DNA from 3 places in the Kitasatospora sp. NPDC101155 genome. Region 2 is predicted to be linked to each of the others. Evidence: riboswitches for the same ligand, from Rfam matches in the RefSeq annotation. Region 2 holds a riboswitch; each other region holds the start of a gene.
What was found. Region 2 has a riboswitch for cyclic di-AMP ahead of ACIRYZ_RS34220 (transglycosylase family protein). Riboswitches for the same ligand answer to the same signal wherever they lie in the genome.
Positions count from the first base shown of each region.

Region 1: linked by a shared signal. The riboswitch ahead of ACIRYZ_RS27630 (CAP domain-containing protein) and the one ahead of ACIRYZ_RS34220 (transglycosylase family protein) in region 2 are both predicted to bind cyclic di-AMP.
Region 3: linked by a shared signal. The riboswitch ahead of ACIRYZ_RS30200 (M23 family metallopeptidase) and the one ahead of ACIRYZ_RS34220 (transglycosylase family protein) in region 2 are both predicted to bind cyclic di-AMP.

Region 1 is NZ_JBIWPN010000021.1:53,898-60,840, forward strand. It holds gene ACIRYZ_RS27605 (peptidylprolyl isomerase) at 1-135, shown strand, start outside; gene ACIRYZ_RS27610 (hypothetical protein) at 163-609, shown strand; gene ACIRYZ_RS27615 (cupin domain-containing protein) at 788-1,120, opposite strand; gene ACIRYZ_RS27620 (helix-turn-helix domain-containing protein) at 1,193-2,173, shown strand; gene ACIRYZ_RS27625 (RNA-binding protein) at 2,524-3,639, shown strand; cyclic di-AMP (ydaO/yuaA leader) riboswitch at 3,820-3,988, shown strand; gene ACIRYZ_RS27630 (CAP domain-containing protein) at 3,991-4,947, shown strand; partial or broken gene ACIRYZ_RS27635 (DUF6192 family protein) at 5,179-5,352, opposite strand; gene ACIRYZ_RS27640 (hypothetical protein) at 5,473-6,309, shown strand; gene ACIRYZ_RS27645 (hypothetical protein) at 6,902-6,943, shown strand, end outside.
Region 2 is NZ_JBIWPN010000034.1:60,163-67,105, reverse strand. It holds gene eno (phosphopyruvate hydratase) at 1-885, opposite strand, end outside; gene ACIRYZ_RS34220 (transglycosylase family protein) at 1,152-1,964, opposite strand; cyclic di-AMP (ydaO/yuaA leader) riboswitch at 1,969-2,135, opposite strand; gene ACIRYZ_RS34215 (cytochrome P450) at 2,346-3,635, opposite strand; gene ACIRYZ_RS34210 (SDR family NAD(P)-dependent oxidoreductase) at 3,903-4,328, shown strand; gene ACIRYZ_RS34205 (MazG family protein) at 4,351-5,388, opposite strand; gene ACIRYZ_RS34200 (protein kinase) at 5,743-6,943, opposite strand, start outside.
Region 3 is NZ_JBIWPN010000025.1:84,878-91,820, forward strand. It holds gene ACIRYZ_RS30175 (sensor histidine kinase) at 1-1,187, opposite strand, end outside; gene ACIRYZ_RS30180 (PP2C family protein-serine/threonine phosphatase) at 1,509-2,639, opposite strand; gene ACIRYZ_RS30185 (TetR/AcrR family transcriptional regulator) at 2,806-3,387, opposite strand; gene ACIRYZ_RS30190 (alpha/beta fold hydrolase) at 3,434-4,258, opposite strand; gene ACIRYZ_RS30195 (YiaA/YiaB family inner membrane protein) at 4,354-4,644, opposite strand; cyclic di-AMP (ydaO/yuaA leader) riboswitch at 4,841-4,999, shown strand; gene ACIRYZ_RS30200 (M23 family metallopeptidase) at 5,012-5,860, shown strand; gene ACIRYZ_RS30205 (hypothetical protein) at 5,957-6,838, opposite strand; gene ACIRYZ_RS30210 (GNAT family N-acetyltransferase) at 6,881-6,943, shown strand, end outside.

The DNA of each region.
Region 1 (6,943 bases), on a different contig from region 2:
CGCCACACCATCTTCGGCCAGGTCGCCGACGCCGCCTCCAAGGCCGTCGTCGACGCGATCGCCACCACGCCCACCGAGGACGACCGCCCGGTCGCGGACGTCGTCGTCACCTCGGTCGAGATCACCTACTCCTGACGGACTGAGCGACCGGTCGGAGCAGCGATGGACGGCCCCGAGCCGATGACGGCCTTCCCGCCCCGCCCCGTGCGCGGCGTGCGGGCCCGCTACGTGTTCCAGGCGGGCTGCCCGAGCGACGTCGCCGACGCCACGGTGGACTTCGAGCCGTGGGAGGAGGGCCTGCACCTGGAGGCCGCCGCCGGCGCCACCGTGCACGGCGACCCGACGCCGGAGGACCTCGCCCGCTACCACGCCGCGCTGGCCGAGGGCGTCCACCTGGAACTGGCCGAGCAACTGCCAGGCATCCCCGTGGCGTTGGCGCTGGTGGTGTACCACACCGTCGTGCACGCCGTGGACACCAGCGAGCACTCCTACCGCAAGGCCGGGCGCCTCGCCGTGCGCGAGGTGCTCGCGCACCTGGGACTGCCGGTGGATGGGCAGACACCGAGCCGCCGCCCGGCCAAGCGCGGGCGGCGGCAGAACGGGAGCTGACGGCTCGGAGGCGCGACGCACCACGGTGCGCCGCGCCGCCACCCGCCTCCGCGCCGCCACCCGCTTCCCGGCGGGCGTCCAGGACGCCCGCCGGGTCCGGTCCACGCCGGAACGCACGCGAGCGGCGCCGCAGGGCGATCCGTTCAAGGCCGAACCCGTCCCGGCCCCCGGTGGTCCGTCAGGCGGAGCCCAGGGTGATGCCGAGCATCCGCGCGCCGGTCTCGGTGCGCGGCCGGTGGCTGCTGCCCGGCGCGAACACCACGTAGCTGCCCGCCGGGTGCCGCTCGTCCCCCTCGATCACCTCGCCGCTGAGCACGTAGTAGCGCTCCTCGGTGTGGTGCACGTCCACCTCCGGCCACTGGCTGCCCGGCGCGAAGTCGATCAGCCAGCCGCGCGCGTACCCGGTGGCCGTCAGCCGCCGCCGCACGATCCCCGGCCCCACCTCGACCGGCTCCACGTCCTCGGCCAGCAGCGTCGTCTTCAGCCCGTCGTTCCCGTCGTTCTCGCTCATGCCCCCCACTGTGGCCGCCGCCGCCCCCACCGTCCCAGAGTCCCAAAAGACATCCTCAGGTACATTCCTGCCATGGACGCCCCCGCCGCGAACCCGGCCCGCCACCGCGTGGTGGCCCTGCTCGGCACACCCCAGGCACCCTTCGAACTCGCCTGCGCCGCCGAGGCCTTCGGCACCGAACGCGCCGGGCTGCCCTCCCACTACGACTTCACCTTGTGCACCCGGACCCCCGGCCCGGTGCCGACCACCCTCGGCGTCCCGCTGCTGGTCCACGCGGGCCTGGAGGCGCTGGAGCGGGCCGACACCGTGGTCGTCCCCGGCTGGCAGCCGCCCGGCTCCCCGGTGCCGCCCGCCGTCCTGGACGCGCTGCGCGCCGCCCACGCCCGCGGCGCCCGGATCGTGTCCATCTGCAGCGGCGCCTTCGTCCTGGCCCAGGCCGGACTGCTGGACGGGCGCCGCGCCACCACCCACTGGGCCCGCACCGCCCAACTCGCCGCCGAGTACCCGGCCCTGACGGTCGACCGGGACGTGCTGTACGTCGACCACGGCGACGTCGCCACCAGCGCCGGCTCCGGCGCGGGCATCGACCTGTGCCTGCACCTGCTGCGCCGCGACCACGGCGCGGCCTACGCCGCCCAGGTCGCCCGGCACATGGTGCTGCCCCCGCACCGCGAAGGCAGCCAGCTGCAGTACGCCGCCGTCCCGGTGCCCGCCCGGGCGGACGAGTCGCTGGCCCCGCTGCTGGAGTGGGCCGAGGAACACCTGGGGGAGCGGCTGGCCGTGGAGGACCTCGCCGCCCGCGCCGGGCTCTCCGGGCGCACCCTGGCCCGGCGCTTCGCCGAGCAGCTGGGCACCAGCCCCGGCCAGTGGCTGCTGGCCCGGCGCATCGACGCCACCCGGGCGCTGCTGGAGCAGACCGACCTGCCGGTGGAGGCCGTCGCCGTGCGGGTCGGCCTGGCCTCCGCCGTCAACCTGCGCCGCCGCTTCCGCGCCGCCCTCGGCACCACCCCCGGCGCCTACCGCCGTACCTTCGGCAGCGCCCGCGCCGACTGAGTACCAGGTGCTCGGCGGGCTCGGAGACGTGACCGCCGAGGAGGGCGAGGTCGGTGAGCAGGGTGTCGGCGCAGTCGTGGGCGCCGGCCCGGGCGAGGGCGGACCCGGGTGTACTGCCCAGCCGGCTCGGGGGCGTCACACTTCCTCGCTGATCCTTCGAGTGCCAGGACAGCCGGCGTCATGTTCAAAGGGGCGGTGGCACTGGTGCCGGGTGAAGAGCGGCTGCAGTGGACCCCGGACCTGTTCGTGAGTCAGATCCCGCTCGAAGGCCTCGCGGTCGCCGGGCAGGCTGCCGTACGTGCTGGGGTACGGGTGCTGCGCGGGCCGACTGCGGGGATACCGTGAGCCCGGTGGAGTACGTGTACCGAGTGACCAAGTACGACCCTGCCGACCGCGACGAGCGAGGCCACTACGTCGGTACCGAGGACAGCGAGAGCGACCACGGTCCGGTCGAAGCCGCGTACCTGCGCGCCGTCGAGGACTTCGCGTGCGAGAGCGGGGTGACCCGGCTGGCCGTCCGGGAGCCGCACGCCCCGTCCCCGTACCACGACGGCGAGGAGATCCCGCTCTCGGTCGCCGTGGAGGTGGTGCGCGGGATGCTGCGCGGGGACGGGTTCTACTGCCGGCTGGAGGCGGCCGGCCGGTTCGAGGTCCACATCGGGTGGGACCTGTACATGTACCTGGGCAGCCGGGTGCCGTGCCCCCGGGCGGTGGAACGGACTCGGGCGCTCGGCCTCTTCCCCGAACCACTGAGCGCCTCCCCGTACGAGCCCGAGGAACGCTCCGACGAACAGCGTCCGGCCGACGAGACCTTCTGGGCCCGGCTGCGCCACCTGCTGCTCGAACAGTCGCTGCTCCTGGAGGAGGGCTACCTCCACAACGCCACCCGATGGCACCGGTTGACACCCGACACGCTCGAAACGGTACGGGCCGGCCTCGCGCCGCGGGCCATGCTCTCCGTCTGGCCCGACCTGAGCACCGATGTCGCCGCAGTGCTGGCCGACCTCCCCCAGGACGGCCCGGCCGAGCTGGTCTGGGAGGACGCGCAGGGCCGGATCAGCAGCATGGGCACCGAGGAGCCGGAGCCCGCTGACCTGGCCGAGCTGGCCGCCGGGGCCCGGGCCGCAGCCCTGCTCTCCTGCTGTACGGACGACCGCAAGCCGCTGCTCACGGCCGTACTGCCCGACCCCGACGGCGTGTTGCGCGCCCGCTGGCGGACCGACCCCACACCGGGCGACCAGGCGTGGGCACTTCTGCGAGGGCTCGCGGTCGGGGAGATCCGCTCGGGGGCGGAGCTCGCCGGGATCGAGGTGGAGACCGAGGGCGTGGTCGCCGAGGTGGGGGAGGAGGTGCGAGTCGAGATCGTGGGGGTGGATCTGGTGCGGCAGCGGGTCTCGGGAGTACTCCGGGCGGGGGGCGGCGGCCGTCGCGCCCGGCATCGACAGCCGGGAGAGTTGTCCGATTAGGGTGATTATGCTGCGCTTTGTCAGCTAATTTGGCATTCCATCAGATCTTCGCCGAATGTCCATGTGATGTGCATGATACGAACTTGTGTCTTCCGGGCCGATCTGCCTAGCGTGCAACCTGTTCGCACCTGCGGACCCTGCCGCCGGGACGCCGAGTCCTGTCCACCGGTCGGCCGGACGTCGAGCAGTGCACCGGGCAGGAGCGGGGGAACCAGGTAGTTCGCCGCGCCCTGCTCGGTCCGTTCGCGGACGAGACGGGTGCGGCTAGGGGTGAAGCCGCTGCGTGCGGCCGGGCTACCTCACGGCCCGAACCCGACAGCTCACCTCGCAGGCGTCGCAGAGGGACGCCCCATGCTGACTTCAGGTATCGGCCGGCATCGCCGTGCGCGCCGGAGACACACCCCGCGTCTGGCCGCCACCGCCGGGATCGCCGGCGCCGGCCTCATGCTGCCGCTGCTGAGCGCGAGCGGAGCCTCCGCCGTGCCCGGCTCCCACACGTACGCGAGCCACGCCGGGTGGCAGGAGCACCACCAGCACCGGAACCAGAGCGACTCCGACGGTCAGCACCGCCACCAGGCCGACCCGCAGGCCGCAGGGCCCTCCGCTCCGGCCCCGGCCGAAGCCTCGCTCCCCTCGCCGTCGCCGTCCGTCCCGGCCTCCCGCGCCCCGGAATCCGCGACCGCGCGTTCCGGTGGCGAGTCCCAGGGCTCCCACTCGGCGCGGCCCTCCGCTCCGGCCCCGACCCCGGCGTCCCACACGTCCGCGCCGTCGTCCCCGTCCGCGCCGTCGTCCCCGTCTGCGTCGTCGTCCCCGTCCGCCCCGGCCACGCACGCCCCCGCCCCCGCGGCCACGCCCACCGCCCCGGCCGCGCAGACCGGTTCGAGCTCGGACGCCGTGCAGCAGGTCCTCAAACTGATCAACCAGGCGCGGGCCGCCCAGGGTCTGCCCGCCTACACCATCACGTCGGGGCTGACCAGCAGCGCCGGGGCCCACGACCAGACGATGGCCGGCGGCTGCGGCATGTCCCACCAGTGCCCGGGCGAGGCCGAGTTGGGGGCGCGGGAGACGGCCGCAGGCGTCCAGTGGAACGCCGCCGGGGAGAACATAGGCTACGGCAACGGGGTTTCCACCTCGGCCCAGGACATCGCCGCCATGGCGGTCAGCCTGACCCAGGACATGCTGAACGAGACGCCGCCGAACGACGGCCACCGCAAGAACATCCTCAGCAGCGAGTTCACCCACATCGGCATCGCCGTCCACCGGGATGCCAGTGGAACCGTCTGGCTCACCCAGGACTTCTCCAACTGACCCGTCCGTCAAGGACGTAGGGCGAGGCCCCTGACCACGAACCCCGATCCACCGGGCCCTACGCCGTACCGCCCCGCAGCGGTGCCACCGGGCCGGGGCGCAGCGGGATCGCCCCGGCCCGGTGGACGCGGGCGGTCGGCCCGGCGGGGCGGGCCTCGAAGAGGACCCTGCGGACGGTGTCGGCGTGCCGTTCGGCGGTCGCCGACCGCGCTCGGAGGCGCGGGGCATCGCCTACTCACCCCGGAGCGGGCGGGACGGCTCGCCGCCCATGTCGACCTTCCCGGTGTCGACCGCGGTCTCGATCCAGTCGAGGGTCGCTCGCACCCGCGCGTAGTTCTCCCGAATCACCGCCTGCTCGGCGTCGCCGAGCAGGCGGTCGCGCAGGCCCGGGACCACCCGGCCGGCGACGCCGCCCACACCCACTTCCCGGCCGCCGCCCCCGCACGGCCCGGACGCCACAAGTTGATCAAGATGTGATCGTTCGTGGGCTGGATGTGTCAGTCATGATCACTATGGTGCGTCGGTATGCGAAACAACGACCCGGGCGCAGGCCAGGGCAAGTCCGATGACGAGCAGTGGGACGATTTCGTCAAGTCCGTGGCCATGGAGGAGGAGGCGCACCGTCGGGCCAGTGAGCCGCCGCCCAAGCGGGTCTGGCCGCGCAACGCCGCCCTGGCCGTCGGCGCCGCCGCGCTGACCGTCCTCGGCATCGAGGTCACGCAGCCCTCCGGCGACACCACCGCCCCGGCCGCCCAGACCTCCGCGCCGGTCACCGCGGCCCCCGCCGCCGCCGAGTCCACCGGGGCCGCCCCGACCGGCCGGACCGCCTCGAACGCCCCGGCAGCCGCAGGCCGCCCCCAGATCCCGCTGGACCAGGTCTTCCCCGCCGAGGTGAAGGCGGCCGACGGCACCGTCTACACCAAGGTCGGCTCCGCGACCCTGGCCTCGTGCACTGAGCCCGACTCGGTCGGCCCCCGGCTGATCGCCCTGATCAAGGCGAGCAAGGGCTGCCTGGGCGAACAGATCGCCCTCTACAAGGACCCCCAGAACAACCAGTTCAACCTGGCCCTGTTCACCATGGAGGACCCGGTGGACACCGTCCACCTGGTCACCCAACTCTCCATGGAGTTCGAGGATTTCGAGGTCGGGGCCCAGGCCCCGCCGCCCGCCTCCGGGCTGCCCGTCCTGCCCGCCGACAGCGGCATGGTCCAGGCCTTCAGCGGCGCCGGCCGCGCGATGCTGGCCACCCTCGGCCAGTGGTCCGACGGCCGCGGCACCGACCGCCAGCAGCTCGTCGACCGCCTGACCCCGCTGCAGACGGCCGTCGGCAAGACGGTCTTCGCCTACGAGTCCCAGCGCTGAGACCAGGCCGCCGCGCCGGTCGCGGCGGGCCGTCAGCCCGTCGCGACCGGCAGCAGGCCGCGCTCGCCGTCGACCCGGGTGAGCATCTCCATGCCCCGGTCGAACCGCTCCTGCCGCAGACCGGTCTTGTTCGCGGGAACACCCATGGCGCCTGTCCTCTCCTCGTACCCGGTCCCGACCGTCCGGCCGGTGACCACGGCAGGAACCGTAGGACTTGGAGTGCGCTCGAACTCAAGCCGACCGGACGACACGTCGTCAGGGGCGCGGCGTCCGCCCGGGCGGGACCGGCGCTGCGCCCCGACCTCCTGTCATCCGGTCACCGGGGCGCCGTGGCCCGGGCGGTGAACCGGTTCGGCCGCGAAGACCCACCGGCCTTTTCCCGGCGCACCGGTCGGCCGGTTGCGTTTGGATTACGGCGTGTCCGATTTGTGGATCTTGGGCGGGAGTGCGGTGGTTGATTTTGTTGGCACCGCTGTCATCGAACTCTCATAATGCCTGCTGAGCCACGTGATGGACGGTCCGGAGAGCCGCGGGGGAGCGGAATCCGAGAGTGGTCCGCGTGCGAAATCCACTTTTCCCTTGGGGGAGTCCTTTGTCCGCGCCCGAAAACGAGAGCGCTTTCACCGATCCGCCG
Region 2 (6,943 bases):
CTTCCAGCCGTCCCAGTCCGACTCGTCCAGCGGGTCCTCGATGGAGACCAGCGGGTAGGCGGCGACCAGCTCGGCGTAGTACTCGATGAGCTCGGCGGCCGACAGGGCCTTGCCCTCGAACTGGTAGGCGCCGTCCTTGTAGAACTCGGAGGCGGCGACGTCCAGGGCCAGCGCGATGTCACGGCCGGGCACGTAGCCGGCCTTCTGGATGGCCTCGGTGATGAGGTCCAGGGCCTCGCGGTTGCTGTCCAGGTTCGGCGCGAAGCCGCCCTCGTCGCCGAGGCCGGTGGACAGGCCGCGCTCCTTCAGCACGCCCTTGAGGGTGTGGTAGACCTCGACGCCCCAGCGGACGGCCTCGGAGAAGGACTCCGCGCCGATCGGGGCGATCATGAACTCCTGGATGTCGACGTTGGAGTCCGCGTGCGAGCCGCCGTTGAGGATGTTCATCATCGGGACCGGCAGGACGTGCGCGTTCGGGCCGCCCAGGTAGCGGAACAGCGGCAGGTCGCTGGCCTCGGAGGCGGCGTGCGCGACGGCCAGCGAGACGCCCAGGATGGCGTTGGCGCCGAGCGAGGACTTGTCGGGGGTGGCGTCCAGGTCGAGCATGGCCTGGTCGATCAGGCGCTGCTCGGTGGCGTCGTAGCCGACGAGCTCCGGGCCGATCTGCTCGATGACGGCCAGGACGGCCTTCTCGACGCCCTTGCCGAAGTAGCGGTTCTTGTCACCGTCGCGCAGCTCCAGCGCCTCGAAGGCGCCGGTCGAGGCACCCGACGGGACAGCGGCACGACCGGTGCTGCCGTCGTCGAGGCCGACCTCGACCTCGACCGTGGGGTTGCCGCGCGAGTCGAGGATCTCACGGGCTACGACGACATCGATGGACGGCACGAGGCATCTCCTTGCGGAAGCAGGGTCCGGCTGACGGTGGTGCTGTCAGCGGGACGATTGCGGAGTCGTTACGACCCAGAGCCTAACCGCCCGGGCTCCCGGGGCCACGTTGGCCTCGGTCCCGTCTCAGCGTGTGGCCCTGCTACCCCCCGGTAGTTCACCTGCTTGTCCCAGTCTGTCCCCCCGGCGCGGACGAATGCGGACGAAGGGGGCCGGGCGCGGCCCCCTTCGTCCCCGGGGTGTTGTTCGAGGTCCTACGGACCGGTTCAGCTGAGGTGCAGGATCTGGCCGGGCATGATCAGGTTCGGGTCCCCGCCGACCGTGCCGCGGTTGCCGTCGTACAGCGCCTGCCAGCCGCCGGACACGCCCTGGGCGGCGGCGATGCTCGACAGGGTGTCACCGGAGTGGACGGTGTAGTCGTGGCCGGCAGGGGCGGCCTGGGCCGGCTGGGCGGCACGCGGGGCGGCGTGCTTCGGAACGTACTGCTGGACCGGCTGCTCCGCGGGCGTTTCGGCCTGCTTCGGGGCGGCGTGCTTCGGTGCGTACGGCTGGGCGGGCTTCGCGTCCGCCTTGGGGGTCTGCTGCTTCGGAGCCTGCTGCTTCGGGGTCTGCTGCTTGGGCGTCTGCTGCTTGGGCGTCTGCTGCTGGGGGGCGGACTGCGGCTTGGCGTCCGAGGAGGTGTCGACCGCGGCCGGGGCACCGCCCTTGCTCAGGCCCGCCTTGACGGAGCAGACCGGCCAGGCGCCCGGGCCCTGGGAGGCCAGCACCTTCTCGGCGACCGATATCTGCTGGCCCTTGCTGGCCTGGTTGGCCTGCGGCGCGTAGGCGGTGCCGCCGTACGCCTTCCAGGTGCTGGAGGTGAACTGCAGGCCGCCGTAGAAGCCGTTGCCGGTGTTGATGCTCCAGTCGCCGCCGCTCTCGCACTGGGCGACGGAGTCCCAGGCGGAGGCCGGGGCGGCGGAGGCGCCGGTGGCGGCGAGGAGCGGCATCGCGAGTCCGACGCCGGCCACACCGGCGACGGCGATGGCCTTCTCGGCCTGGGTGCGACGACGGTGACGGCCAGTTCCAACGAACAGCATGAAGGGTCCCTCTCCGCACGCCTGCGAGGTGAGCTGTCGGGTTCGGACCGGGAGGTGGCCCGGCCGCCGTGCGCGGAAACGTTCCGCTCGGGCGGCTTCACCCCAAGCCGTGGAGGACGGCAACAAACCTGGTTCCCCCGCCCCTGCCCAAGGGTCTGGTCGGTTTCCCGTGGCGCGGCGGGCAGGATTCGGCGTTCCGCGCACGAGGTCCGCAGCTGCGAACTCCAGGGAGACTAGACAGATCCTCAGACCAATCACAAGCTCATATCGTCGACATCACACCGGAATTACGGCACGTGACCAATCGCCTACCAACTGCGCCCGTTTGTCCGGATTGATGGGCGTTCACACCGTCATCAGGAGCGTGTCGACGACGCCCAGTCAGCGTGTCGGAGCCTCAGGAAGGGCATGCGGAGACCGGATCTCGGGACTGAATTCGACCGGAAGTTCGCGCAATCCACGCATGATCAGGCCACCTCGCCAGCGGAGATTCTCCGGAGTTTCGGCCAGTCGCAGATCGGGAAGTCGGGAAAGCAGCGTGGCCAGCGCGGCACGTCCTTCGAGCCGGGCCAGCGGGGCGCCGATGCAGTAGTGGATGCCGTGCCCGAACCCCAGGTGGGGATTGTCGGTTCGGGCCAGGTCGAGGGTGTTCTCGTCCGCGAACCGGTCCGGGTCGCGGTCCGCCGCCGCCAGTACCACCAGCACCGGATCGCCCACCGGGATGTCCACCCCGCCGATGGTCAGCGGCCTGGTCGCGAACCGCCAGGTCGCCAGCTCCACCGGCCCGTCGTAGCGCAGGAGTTCCTCGATCCCGGTCTCCAGCAGCGCGGTCTCCCCGCGCACCACCGACTCCTGCAGCAGCGCCCGCTGCCCCGGGTTGCGCAGCAGCGCGTACGTCCCGTTGCCGATCAGGTTGACGGTCGTCTCGAAACCGGCGAACAGCAGGATGAAGGCCATCGCGGCCGCCTCGTTCTCGGTCAGGTGCTCGCCGTGGTCACTGGCCCTGATCAGGCCGGAGATCAGGTCGTCACCGAGATCGGCCCGCTTGCGGTGGATCAGCTCCAGCAGGTACGCCCGCATCCGCTTCACCGCCCGCCCCACGCCCCCGCGTTGGCCCCCACCATGTCGGATCATCATCCCGGCCCAGTCGCGGAAGTCGTCCTGGTCCTCGGCCGGCACGCCCAGCATGTCGCAGATCGCGTAGATGGGGAGCGGGAAGGCGAACTCGTGGATCAGGTCCGCCGAGCCGCGCTGCGCGAAGCCGTCGATCAGCCGGTCGGTGAGCTGCTGCACCCGCGGCTCGAACTCGGCCACCCGGCGCGGTGTGAACGCCTTGGACACCAGTCGGCGCAGCCGGGTGTGGTCCGGCGGGTCGATGTTCAGCAGGTGGGTCATCAGGTCCGCCTGCCGCTCCCCCGGGATGCCCACCCGGCCGGTGCGGTGCGCCTGCTCGCTGTGGTGCGCCGGGTTCTTCGACAGCCGGCTGTCCGCCAGCGCCTGGCGTGCGTCCGCGTACCGCGTCACCAGCCAGGCCTCCACGCCGCTCGGCAGCCTGGTGCGGTGCACCGGGGCGTGCTCGCGCAGCCAGGCGTAGGCCGGGTACGGGTCGGCGGCGAACTCCCAGGTGAAGAGCTGCGGGGCGGGCTGGGCGGCGTCGGACTGAGCAGGCATGGGTCGACCGTAGCTGCTGGGTCGGGCGCGTCCCGACCGTTCCCGACCGTCAACACGTCGCGAACGGCGCGCGAGCGGGTCGCCAACGCTCCGTGGACGGCCGGTGGACGGTCCGTGGACAGCTCTTGGACAGCTCTTGGCCAGGTGGCAGGCGTGAGTCTGGTCACCTGCGGGGTAATCCCTGTTGCGGAGGGTCAGGTCGTGCCTACGATCCTCCGCAGTATGCGTGGGCGCCGGTGCGGTGTCGCCCACAGGGAGGAGCAGACCATGCGGGTCAGCGGGGCAGTCGTCGTCATCGCGGTACTCGACGGCGGTTCGGGAGCCGGCCTCGCCCGCCGGTTCACCGCGGCCGGCGCCGCCGGGATGCTGATCGCCGACACCCACGTCGGTGTCGCCGAGGACCTCGCCGCCGAACTCGACCGGCCGGGCTGCCCCGTCGTCGGCGTCGGCGCCGACATCCGCCGCCCCAGCGACGTCGCCGCCCTGGTCGACACCGCCGAGAAGCACCTCGGGCCGATCGACCTCTTCTGCGTCGCCGGCCCGAACGGCGAGCGGATCGTCTCCCTCGCCGACCTTCCCGACCACCTCGACCTGGAGCGCCTCGCCGAACTCCTCGCCCTGGTCGGCGAGGCCATCGGCGAACTCGTCCCGCCGCAGCGGCGCCCGACCGGGCACACCGCCACGGCGGCCTGAGCCGCTACTCCGGCCTCAGCCGTTACTCCGGCTTGAGCCCCTCGGCCGCGCGCACCGCGTTCCGGTAGCCCCGCGCGGCCGAGCGCAGCGCCGCGTCCACGTCCACCCCGGCGTCGTGCGCCCGCTGCACCACCGCCAGCAGCAACCGGCCCGCCGACTCCGCGGTCAGCTCCGCCGGCAGCTCGTACGGCTCGTCCGGCACGCCCTCGAACCCCGCCCGGCGCACCCGGGACACCAGCTTCGCCGCGTACGCCAGCGCCGGCAGCCCGGCCGGCACGCCGTCCAGCACCGACTCCCGGTCCGCCTTCTCCGCCGCCTTCAGCTGCTCCCAGTTCGCCTCCACCTCGGCGGCGCCCTCGGCCTCGACGTCCCCGAACACGTGCGGGTGGCGGTACACCAGCTTCTCCACGATGTCCCCGGCCACGTCGTCGATGGTGAACGGCCCGGTCGGGTGCTCCTCGGCGATCCGGGAGTGGAAGAACACCTGGAGCAGCACGTCGCCCAGTTCCTCGCGCAGCGTGTCCCGGTCCCCCTCCTCGATCGCCTCGACCAGCTCGTACGCCTCCTCGACCAGGTACTTCACCAGGCTCTCGTGCGTCTGCTCGGCGTCCCACGGGCACCCGCCGGGCGAGCGCAGCCGGTCCATCACCGACACCAGGTCCAGCAGCCGCGAACCGGGCAGGTCGTACGAACCCGGCAGCACCTCGATCTCCGGCACCTCCCCGGCGTGCTCCACCGCCAGCCGCGCCAGCGCGTCCGTCAGCCCCGGATCACCGTCCGGGCTCCCCAGCCACACCGTCGGCCCCGCCCCGGCCGGCTGCTCGGTCAGCATCCGCGCCAGGGCCGGCGCCGACTCCGCCGCCGCCGCCTCGACCGCCACCCCGGCCTGCCGCACCGCGGCCACCTGCGGATGCCCCTCGTCCCCCACCAACACCCGCCCGGCCGACCGCAACGCCTCCCACGCCGGCCACGCCAGCAACCCGGGGGCCACCCGGTGGGTGGTGGTCAGCAGGATCAACTTCGCGCCCGCACTGTTCGTCGGCACAGCATTCGTCGTCACACCTCGAACCTACCCGCCCCTCGACGGAAGGGCCGGGCCGCGGGCAGACCCGTCGCCCCCGGCGACTTCCCGCCCCCGAACCCGGCTCCCGAACCACACGCTCAACCCGCCCCACCGCCCTCCGGCACCCACGGAAGATCGGGCCCCGATCTGGCGGACCGCCAGGCCGGACCCACCAGCTGGCACAGGAAGTCGAACCCGTCGACCTCCCGCTCCTCCACGAGCGGCAGACGGTTGACACCAAGCGGCCGACGAGGGCGGCGGATTGCCAGGGGCAAGGAGCCGGAGCCAACACGACGAGCGAGCTCAGACCCGAGCCCCCGGCTCCCAGCTGCCGCAGAAGCGGGTCGGGGGTCAGCGCGCGGGGGGCCAGGGGGTGGAGTGGTGGGGCTGGAGGGTGGTGAGGGATTGGCGGAGGCGGCGGACGGCGGGGTGGTGGGGGCCGTCGCGGCGTTCGCGTTCGAGGAGGACTTGGAGGAGCCAGTGCCAGGCGTTCTGGGGGTCGCCGGTGGCGGCGAGGTGGAGGCCGATGCGTTCGCGGAGGTCGTAGGCGCGCTCGGGGTCGGTGTCGAGGCCGGATTCGAGGCGGGCGGTGTGGGCGGCGAGCAGGGCCTGGTACTCGGCGAGGGCTTCGGGGCCGTGGCCGAGTCGGTCGAGGCAGAGGGCGGCACGGTAACGGTGGTCGAGGCCCTGGGGGCCGTGCGGGCCGCCGTCCGCGGTGGCGGCGAGGCGGCGGTACTCGGGGAGGGCCTGCTGGGGGTGGCCCTCGTGGAGGAGGGTGCGGGCGTAGATGGTGCGGATGGTGCGGACCAGGGGCGCGCTCTCGCCGAGGTCGGCCTCGGCGCGGGGCAGCAGGCCGGCGGCGAGGCCGAGGACCTCGGCGTGGCGTCCGGCGTCGACCAGGTCGGAGAGGCGGGCGCATTCCGCACCGAGGTCCGGGCCCGAGGGGACGGCGGGAGGTGTCGAAGGGGCGGGAGGTACGAGGAACGGCCGCGGCTCCGAGCGGACCACCGGGGCGGCGGCCGCCACGGCCGACGGCTGCGGCTGCGGCTGGTGCGGGTAGCGGAAGGGGCGTGCGGGGTCGGGCAGCGGCGTGAGGCGCGGCTGCAGTGCGCCCTCAGTCGGGGGCAGCAGTGGGAGCAACTGCGCGTACACCGTCTGGGCGTCGGCGGGGCGGTCGGCGGGCTGCTTGGCGAGGAGGTCGAGGACCAGCCGTTCCAGCGGCTGCGGCACCTCAGGGCGCAACTCGCGCAGCGGGACGGGCGGTTCGTCGACGTGTCGGCGCAGGACGCCGAGAGCGGTGGGCGCCCGGAAGGGCTCCTCGCCGGAGAGCATCTCGTGCAGCAGGCAGCCCAGCGAGTAGAGGTCGCTGCGCGGGTCGGTGGTGGCGGCGAGGGCCTGCTCGGGGGCCATGTAGGCGGGGCTGCCGATGGGCACGCCGGTGAGGGTGAGACGGGTGGTCTCGGTGTCGAGGGCGGTGGCGATGCCGAGGTCGAGCAGGACGGTGCGGCCGTCCGTGCGGACCATGACGTTGCTCGGCTTGAGGTCGCGGTGG
Region 3 (6,943 bases), on a different contig from region 2:
GCCGACCGGCCGCTGGCGGTCCCGGCCTGGAACATCGCCATGAACGCCTGCGCGTCCCGGGCCGAGCGGTACGGCGGGGCGGGCGGCGGGGGAGCGGCGTGCTGGGCGGGCCGGTTCGCGCGGTCGCGCCGGTGGCTCCGGCGGGGCAGCGGCGGCGGGGTGTCGCCGGCGGCGGGGGGCCGGCCGGTGGGTGGGGTCTCCACCAGCGGGTGGCCGGCCGTCGGGTGGCCGGCGGGAGCGGCCGGCCGGAAGTCGGGGCTGAACGCCCGGTCGTCCGGTCCGAGGCCGGGGACGGTGGGCGGCAGCGGCTCGGTGAGCAGGGCGTTCGGCAGCAGTATGACGACGCGCACGCCGCCGTACGGTGAGGGCGCCGAGCTGAGGGTGACCCGGAAGCCGTACTGCTCGGCGAGCCGGCCGACGGCGGCCAGGCCCAACTGAGGTACCTCGCCGAGCCGGGAGACCTCCAGGGTGCTGCCGCCGGCGAGCGCGGCGGCGGCCTTGGCGACGGCCTGTTCCGGCATGCCGACGCCGCCGTCGTCGATCTCGATCACCGCGCCGTTGTGCACCGGCATCAGCGTGACGAACACCTGGGTGCTGGGCGGGGAGTAGCGGGTGGCGTTGTCCAGCAGCTCGGCGATGGCGTGGATCAGCGCCTCGGCGGCGGCGCCGACCACCGCGGTCTCGATCCGGCTGCGGACCACCACCCGCTGGAACGGCAGGATCCGCGACTGGGCGCCGCGCACCACGTCCTCCAGCGTGACCGGTTCCGGCCAGTGCCGTCCGGCCCGGGCGCCGCACAGGACGGCCAGGGTCTGGGCCAGCCGGGCCTGTTGGGCGGCGGCGTGGTCGGCCTTGAGCAGGCCTTCGAGCAGGGCCGGGTCGTCGTGGGTGCGCTCCATCTCGTCGAGCAGCGCCTGCTGGTCGTGGGCCATGACGAGGATGCGGCGGGCGACGCTGAGGAAGGCCCGCTGGGTGGAGGCGGTGAGCTCCTGCTCCTGCTGGACGGCGGCCAGGTCGGCGCCCCGGCGGGAGAGTTCGGCGGTCAGCTGGTCCTGGAGCCGGGCGAGTTCGTCCTGCAGCCGGTCGGCCCGGCCGCGGTGGGTGACGGACACGGCGTGGTACCGCGCGGCGGCCACGAGGGCGAGGACGGCGAGTACGCCGGTTGCCGTTACGGACCACTGAGTCATCGTCACGCCGCGAATTCTAGGGTGATGATCCTACGTAGGTGTGAACGGATCTCGCCAAGTGACCGGATCTCGTCAATATCGAGTCAATACGCCGTCAATCCAGCGTCGTTCGACCCCGATCGCGGGGGTCCGAGGAGGTCCGTGATCGTTCGTCCAGGGTCTTCCGGCCCGGGTCGACGGTACGGGTGATGGCCGATTCGCGTCCCGGGATGTGAGGGGCGTGTGTGCACGGCGTTGCGGAACGGACGGGGTCCGGTGCGGGAGCAGCGGCGCCGCGTCGTCCGGCCGGGGCCGGCGCTGTCTCTTGCGGCGCCGTGCGGCTCAACCGGTCACGGCCGGACCGGACGGACCGGCCGTACCGAGCCGCCGCACCAGCACCAGGGTGCGGTCGTCCGCGACGTCCTGCGCGACGGTGCGCACCAGTCTGCTCGCCGCGCCCCGGACCAGCTGCTGCTGCGGCCGGTGCGTGCGCACCTCCGGCTCGGCGGCGGCCAGCAGCCGGCCCACCCCCTCGTCCAGGTCCCGGCCCGGCACCTCCACCAGGCCGTCGCTGAACAGCAGCAGCGAGTCGCCGTACCCCAGCCGCCCGGACACCGGCGGGTACGGCGCGCCCGGCACCAGGCCCAGCGCCGGGCCGCCGTGCTCGGAGGGCTGCCAGCCGTTCCTCCGGCAGTACCGCACGGGCGGCGGATGGCCCGCGTTGAACAGCCGGTAACGGCCGGTCGCCGGGTGCAGCGCCAGGTGGACGGCGGTGGCGAAGTCGTCCTCCCAGCCCATCCGGACCAGGTGGTCGTTGGCGGCGGGCAGGAACGCGTCCGGCGGTACCCGGCCCAGCAGCATCGCGAAGGCGCCCGACAAGTGGGTCGACCGGGCGGCCGCCCGACTGCCCTTGCCCGACACGTCCACCAGCACCAGTTCCAGCAGGTCCTCCTCCGGGCGGTGGGCGCAGAGCAGGAAGTCCCCGGAGAAGGAGGCGTCACCGGCCGGGGCCAGCTCGCTGTCGAAGTGCCAGTCCAGCAGCCGCTCCGGAAGGCGGGCCAGCGTCCGGTTGTGCTCGGCCAGCTCCAGCAGCATCGTGTCGCCCTGGGTGCCGCGCAGCCCCAGCCGGTGCCGGAACCGGTTCGCCGTCAGCACCGTCGCCCCCGTCGCGGCCAGCACCACCGTCACCCCCAGCCGCACCCCGCGCGGGTCCTGCACCGCCGCCCCGAGCCCGCTGCCCGCCAGCGCCGCGCACACCAGCACCAGCAGTTGCCCCCGCCGCAGCACCAGCCCGCCACCCACCACCGGCAGTACCAACGCCGACGGCGGCCACCCGTACGGCATCAGGATCGGCAGCACCCCCAGCACCACCGTCACCCCGAGCAGCACCCCCAGCGCCACCCGCCCCGCCCGTATGTCCCCGTCCAGCAGCCGCCCGTACCACCGCCGCACCCTCGCCATCAGTGCGGGCATCGGGACCTCCGCCAAGCGTGGGCGGTCCCCTGTCATGACCACCAGTCAGCCCGCCACACTAGCCCGTCCACCCCCACCAACCTCCCAACCCCCACCCGCCCCGCACCAGAGCCCGGCCCTCCCGACTGCCGGCCGCCCTGCGCCAGAAGTCGGCGGGCCCGACTTCCTACTCCTCTTCCTCCGCCTTCGGCCAGGTGCGGAGGCCGGTGGTGAGGGTGGTGACGAGGCGGTCGTGGGTGGTGGTGAGGTCTTCGGCGAGTTGGAAGGCGCCGGTGATGGAGAGGGAGGCGAAGCCGTGGGCGAGGGAGCGGACGGTGCGGGCGGCGTGGATGGCCTCGGGGCCGTCGAGGCCGTAGGAGCGGAGGACGGCGATGATGACGCCGACGAGGCGGGTGGCCGCGCGGGTGAGGTCGTCGTCGGGTTGGGGGGCTTGGGGGAGGGCGGTGTAGCGGTGCGGGTGTTCGGTGGCGTAGGCCTGGTAGGCGCGAAGAACGGTCGTGACGGCGTCGTCGCCGCTGCGGCCGACCGCGGCCTCGGCGAGCCGGTCGGCCAGTTCCTCGGTGACCCGGACGGCGATCAGCCGGCGCAGTTCGGTCAGGCCTCCGCTGACGTGCTTGTAGAGGGAGGGGGTGGCGACTCCCGCGCGGGCGGCGACGGAGGCCAGGGTGAGGGCCTCGGCGCCCTGCTCGTCGATGAGGGCGAGGGCGTGGTCGACGACCTGGTCCGGGGTCAGTCCTACTCGGGGCATGGGTTCGGTTTCTCCGTACGGCTGCGGTTCGGTGGGCTCAGCGGGCTCAGGCGAGCTCGGCGAGGAAGGGCAGCAGGGCGTCCGCGACGGCCTGCGGGTTGTCGGCCATCGGGTAGTGGCCGGACCCCTTGATCATCACCTTCCGGGTGCCCAGCGCCGTGGCCTGCCGCTCGGCGACGGCCGCCGGGTCCGGGAAGTCGGGGTCCTTGCTGCCCATCAGGACGAGCGAGGGGCAGCGGACGGCCGCGCACCAGCCGATCGGCGCGGAGTCCCCGGTGACGTGTCCGCGGGTGGCGGTCTTGCGTCCGGGGGTGCGCAGGTCGGCGACCAGCCCGGCCACGTAGGTGTCGAGGTCGGCGGGTCGGGGGCCGGGGAAGGCCATCTTGCGCAGGTAGAAGCCCCAGACGGCCGGCCAGTGGACCATCGCGCTGCCCATGACGGCCATCACGCCGCGCATCAGGGCGTTGGCCCGGTGCTCGACGAAAGCGTCGATCAGCGCGATTCCGGCGACCCGCTGGGGCGCGTCCCCGGCGAGCTTGACCACGGTCGCCCCGGTGTAGGACTGCCCGACCAGGACGGCCCGCTCGATGCCGAGGTGGTCGAGCAGGGCGAGGGCGTCGGTGGCGACGGCGGCCGGGCTGTAGTCGTCCCAGACGATCGAGGACTCGCCGAAGCCGCGCACGTCCATGGTGATGACCCGGCGCCCGGCGGCGGTGAGCAGCGGGTGCAGGTGCCGGTAGGCGCGGCGGCTGTCGAGCATTCCGGGGAGCAGGACGACGGGGGTGCCGTCGCCCTGCCGGGTGTCGTCGAAGGCGATCCGGCCGCCGGGGACGTCGAGGTACTGGGTGCTCGGGGTGATGGTGCCGTTCACGGTGGTCCTCCACGGGGTCGGTGCTGCCGATAGCCATAAAGCTATGGCTAATAGCCGTAGCCGTCAACCCCTTTCCCCGGTGTCCCGGGAACGGCTCAGGCCCCCTCGACCCGGAACGGGTCGTGCTCGCTGAGCAGCTTCTCCAGTCGGGCCTGGTCGACCCGGGCGACAGTGTCCGAGGACTCCTGCCGGTCCCGGATCACCTTGGCCAGCGTGAAGGCGGAGGTGACGGTGTAGAGCAGGCCGATCCCGAGGAAGGCCCTGGTCCACCCGCCGACGGGCAGGCAGGCGACCCCGACGGCGAGGGTCGAGCCGGAGATCGCGAACGAGAGGACGGCCTGGACGAAGTACGCGGCCGTGGTGCGTGACTGCATCGGTGCGCTCATGCCGTCAGGATGCGGGAGCGCGGCCGGGCCGCACATGAGTAGGAGTACTCAGATGGGCCAGGCGAATGACGGTTCGTTCGTCGGCGTCCGACCGCCTGCTCCCCGGTCGTCCCGGACGGATGGCTTGGAATCAGGGCCTCCTAGGATTAACGTTTGATAACGCAGCGCGGTCGTCAATGCCGTACCCAGACGGCACCGTGCGCCGTCGCCTAATCCCGCCGACCGGCCTCCGGGCAGGTCAGGGAGCCGGGGAACCACGTTCCTTGGGGTGAATCGGCGGGGCCCCGGCCCGGCCGTAGGAGACCTTCCTGCTCCGAACCCGTCAGCTAACCCGGTAGGCGCGAAGGAAGGAAAGGAGCGCGCCCCCGTGGCGTCGACGCACACCCCGGCACACCCGGCCGGCCCCGCAGCCGGTACCCAGCTCCTCGACCACCCCGGCCCGGACGGAACCGAGTCGCTCGGCACCGACGACTTCGCCCCGGAGGCCGAGGCCAACCGCCACCGGATGCCGCGTCAGACCCGCGGGGCCTCCCCGCTGCTCGGCGTCACCGCCGTCGCCGCCACCCTGGGCGCCACCGGTTTCGCCTCCGCCACCCCGGCCGCCGCGCCCGCCGTCGAGGCCGCGGACGAGGCCCCGGTGACCCTCGCTGCCGACCCGGGCCTCGCGCTCGCCGCCCGCATCCAGCAGCAGGCCGACAGCCAGCGCACCGCCGCCGAGGAGAGCGCCCGTCTGGAGGCCGCGAAGGAGGCCGAGGCGAAGGCCGCCGCCAAGGAGGCCGACGCCAAGCGCGCCGCCGACGAGGCCGAGCGCGCCAAGGCCGCCGCCCTCACCCTGCCGGTGAAGGACTACAACCTCTCCGCCCACTACGGCCAGAGCGCCCGCTACTGGGCCCACCTGCACACCGGCCTGGACTTCGCCGCCGACACCGGCACCCCGGTCTACGCGGTGGGCCAGGGCACCATCACCTCGGCCGGCTGGTCCGGCGCGTACGGCTACCGGATCGTCGAGACCCTGCCCGACGGCACCGAGATCTGGTACTGCCACCTCTCCTCGATCATCAAGGGCTCCGGCGCGGTCGGTTCCGGCCAGCAGATCGGCAAGGTCGGCGCGACCGGCAACGTCACCGGCCCGCACCTGCACCTGGAGGTCCGCCCGGGCGGCGGCGCCCCGGTCGACCCGGAGACCTGGCTCCAGCAGCGCGGCCTCAACCCCTGACGGGAACCACCTGAACCCCTGACGGGAGCCCCCGACGAGAACCGGGGACCCTGACGCGACGCCCGAGGGCCCCGGATACCCGGGGCCCTCGGCCGTTCACTCCGCCGACTCCGCCGGCAGCTGCGCCAGGTAGGCGTCGATCTCCTCCGCCCCCGGCTCCGGCGCGAGCTCCGGGAACTCCTCCACCAGCAGCCGCGGCAGCCCCGGCACCGTCCACTCGCCGATCAGGTCGAGCGCCACCTCGGCCGCCGCCGTCTCGAACTCCCCGAAGTCCCCGGCCAGTTCGTCCGGCATCGGCCGCCCCAGCGCGTTCAGCTCGGCCAGGTTGCGGTAGCTGCGCCGCATCAGGCCCTGTTCCAGCAGCCGCCGCGCGCCGTCGGTGGCCATGCCGACCGACAGCACCCGGCCCGGTCCCCAGCCCTGCTCGTCCGGTTCGTCCAGCCAGCCGGTCGGCACCAGCGCCTCGAACCCGGCCAGCCGCTCCTCCTCGCCCAGCCCGGCGAAGCCGGCCAGCCAGTCCCGCACCGCCGCCTCGTCCGTGGTGTCCACCCCGTGGGCGTGCAGCAGCACCGCGTACAGCCGCGGCCAGGTGACCAGGTCGGCGCGGCGCAGCAGCCCGGCCGCGACCTCGCCCTGCCACTCGGCCTCGGCGTGCAGCCGCTCCTGGCGCTTGGCGTTGAGCCGCTTCGCCGCCCGCTGGTGGTCGACCAGCAGCCGTACGGCGTCGCCGTACGCGAGCGGGTCCGCTTCCGGGGCGGGTTGGACGTAGAGGTGGAGCCGCTCGTACAGCAGGTGCTCCACCGCGTTGGAGGTCAGTTCGGGCCAGCCGTCGTGCATCCTGCCCTCGCCCAGTTCCAGCAGCGCCAGCACCGTGCGCAGCGGCTCCTCGGCCACCGGCGCGCGGTCCTGCTCGGCCGCCCAGTCGAGCAGGTCGGCGGCCCTGGTGCGCGGGGCGAGCCGCAGGTCTTCGTCGTTCATGTTCCGAACGGTAGTCGTCGGACGGAGGTAGGGTCGGCAGCCATGGTCCCCGTACGCCTCACCGGCCCCAGGCTCGCCATCCGCGAGTACCACCACACCCCGGAG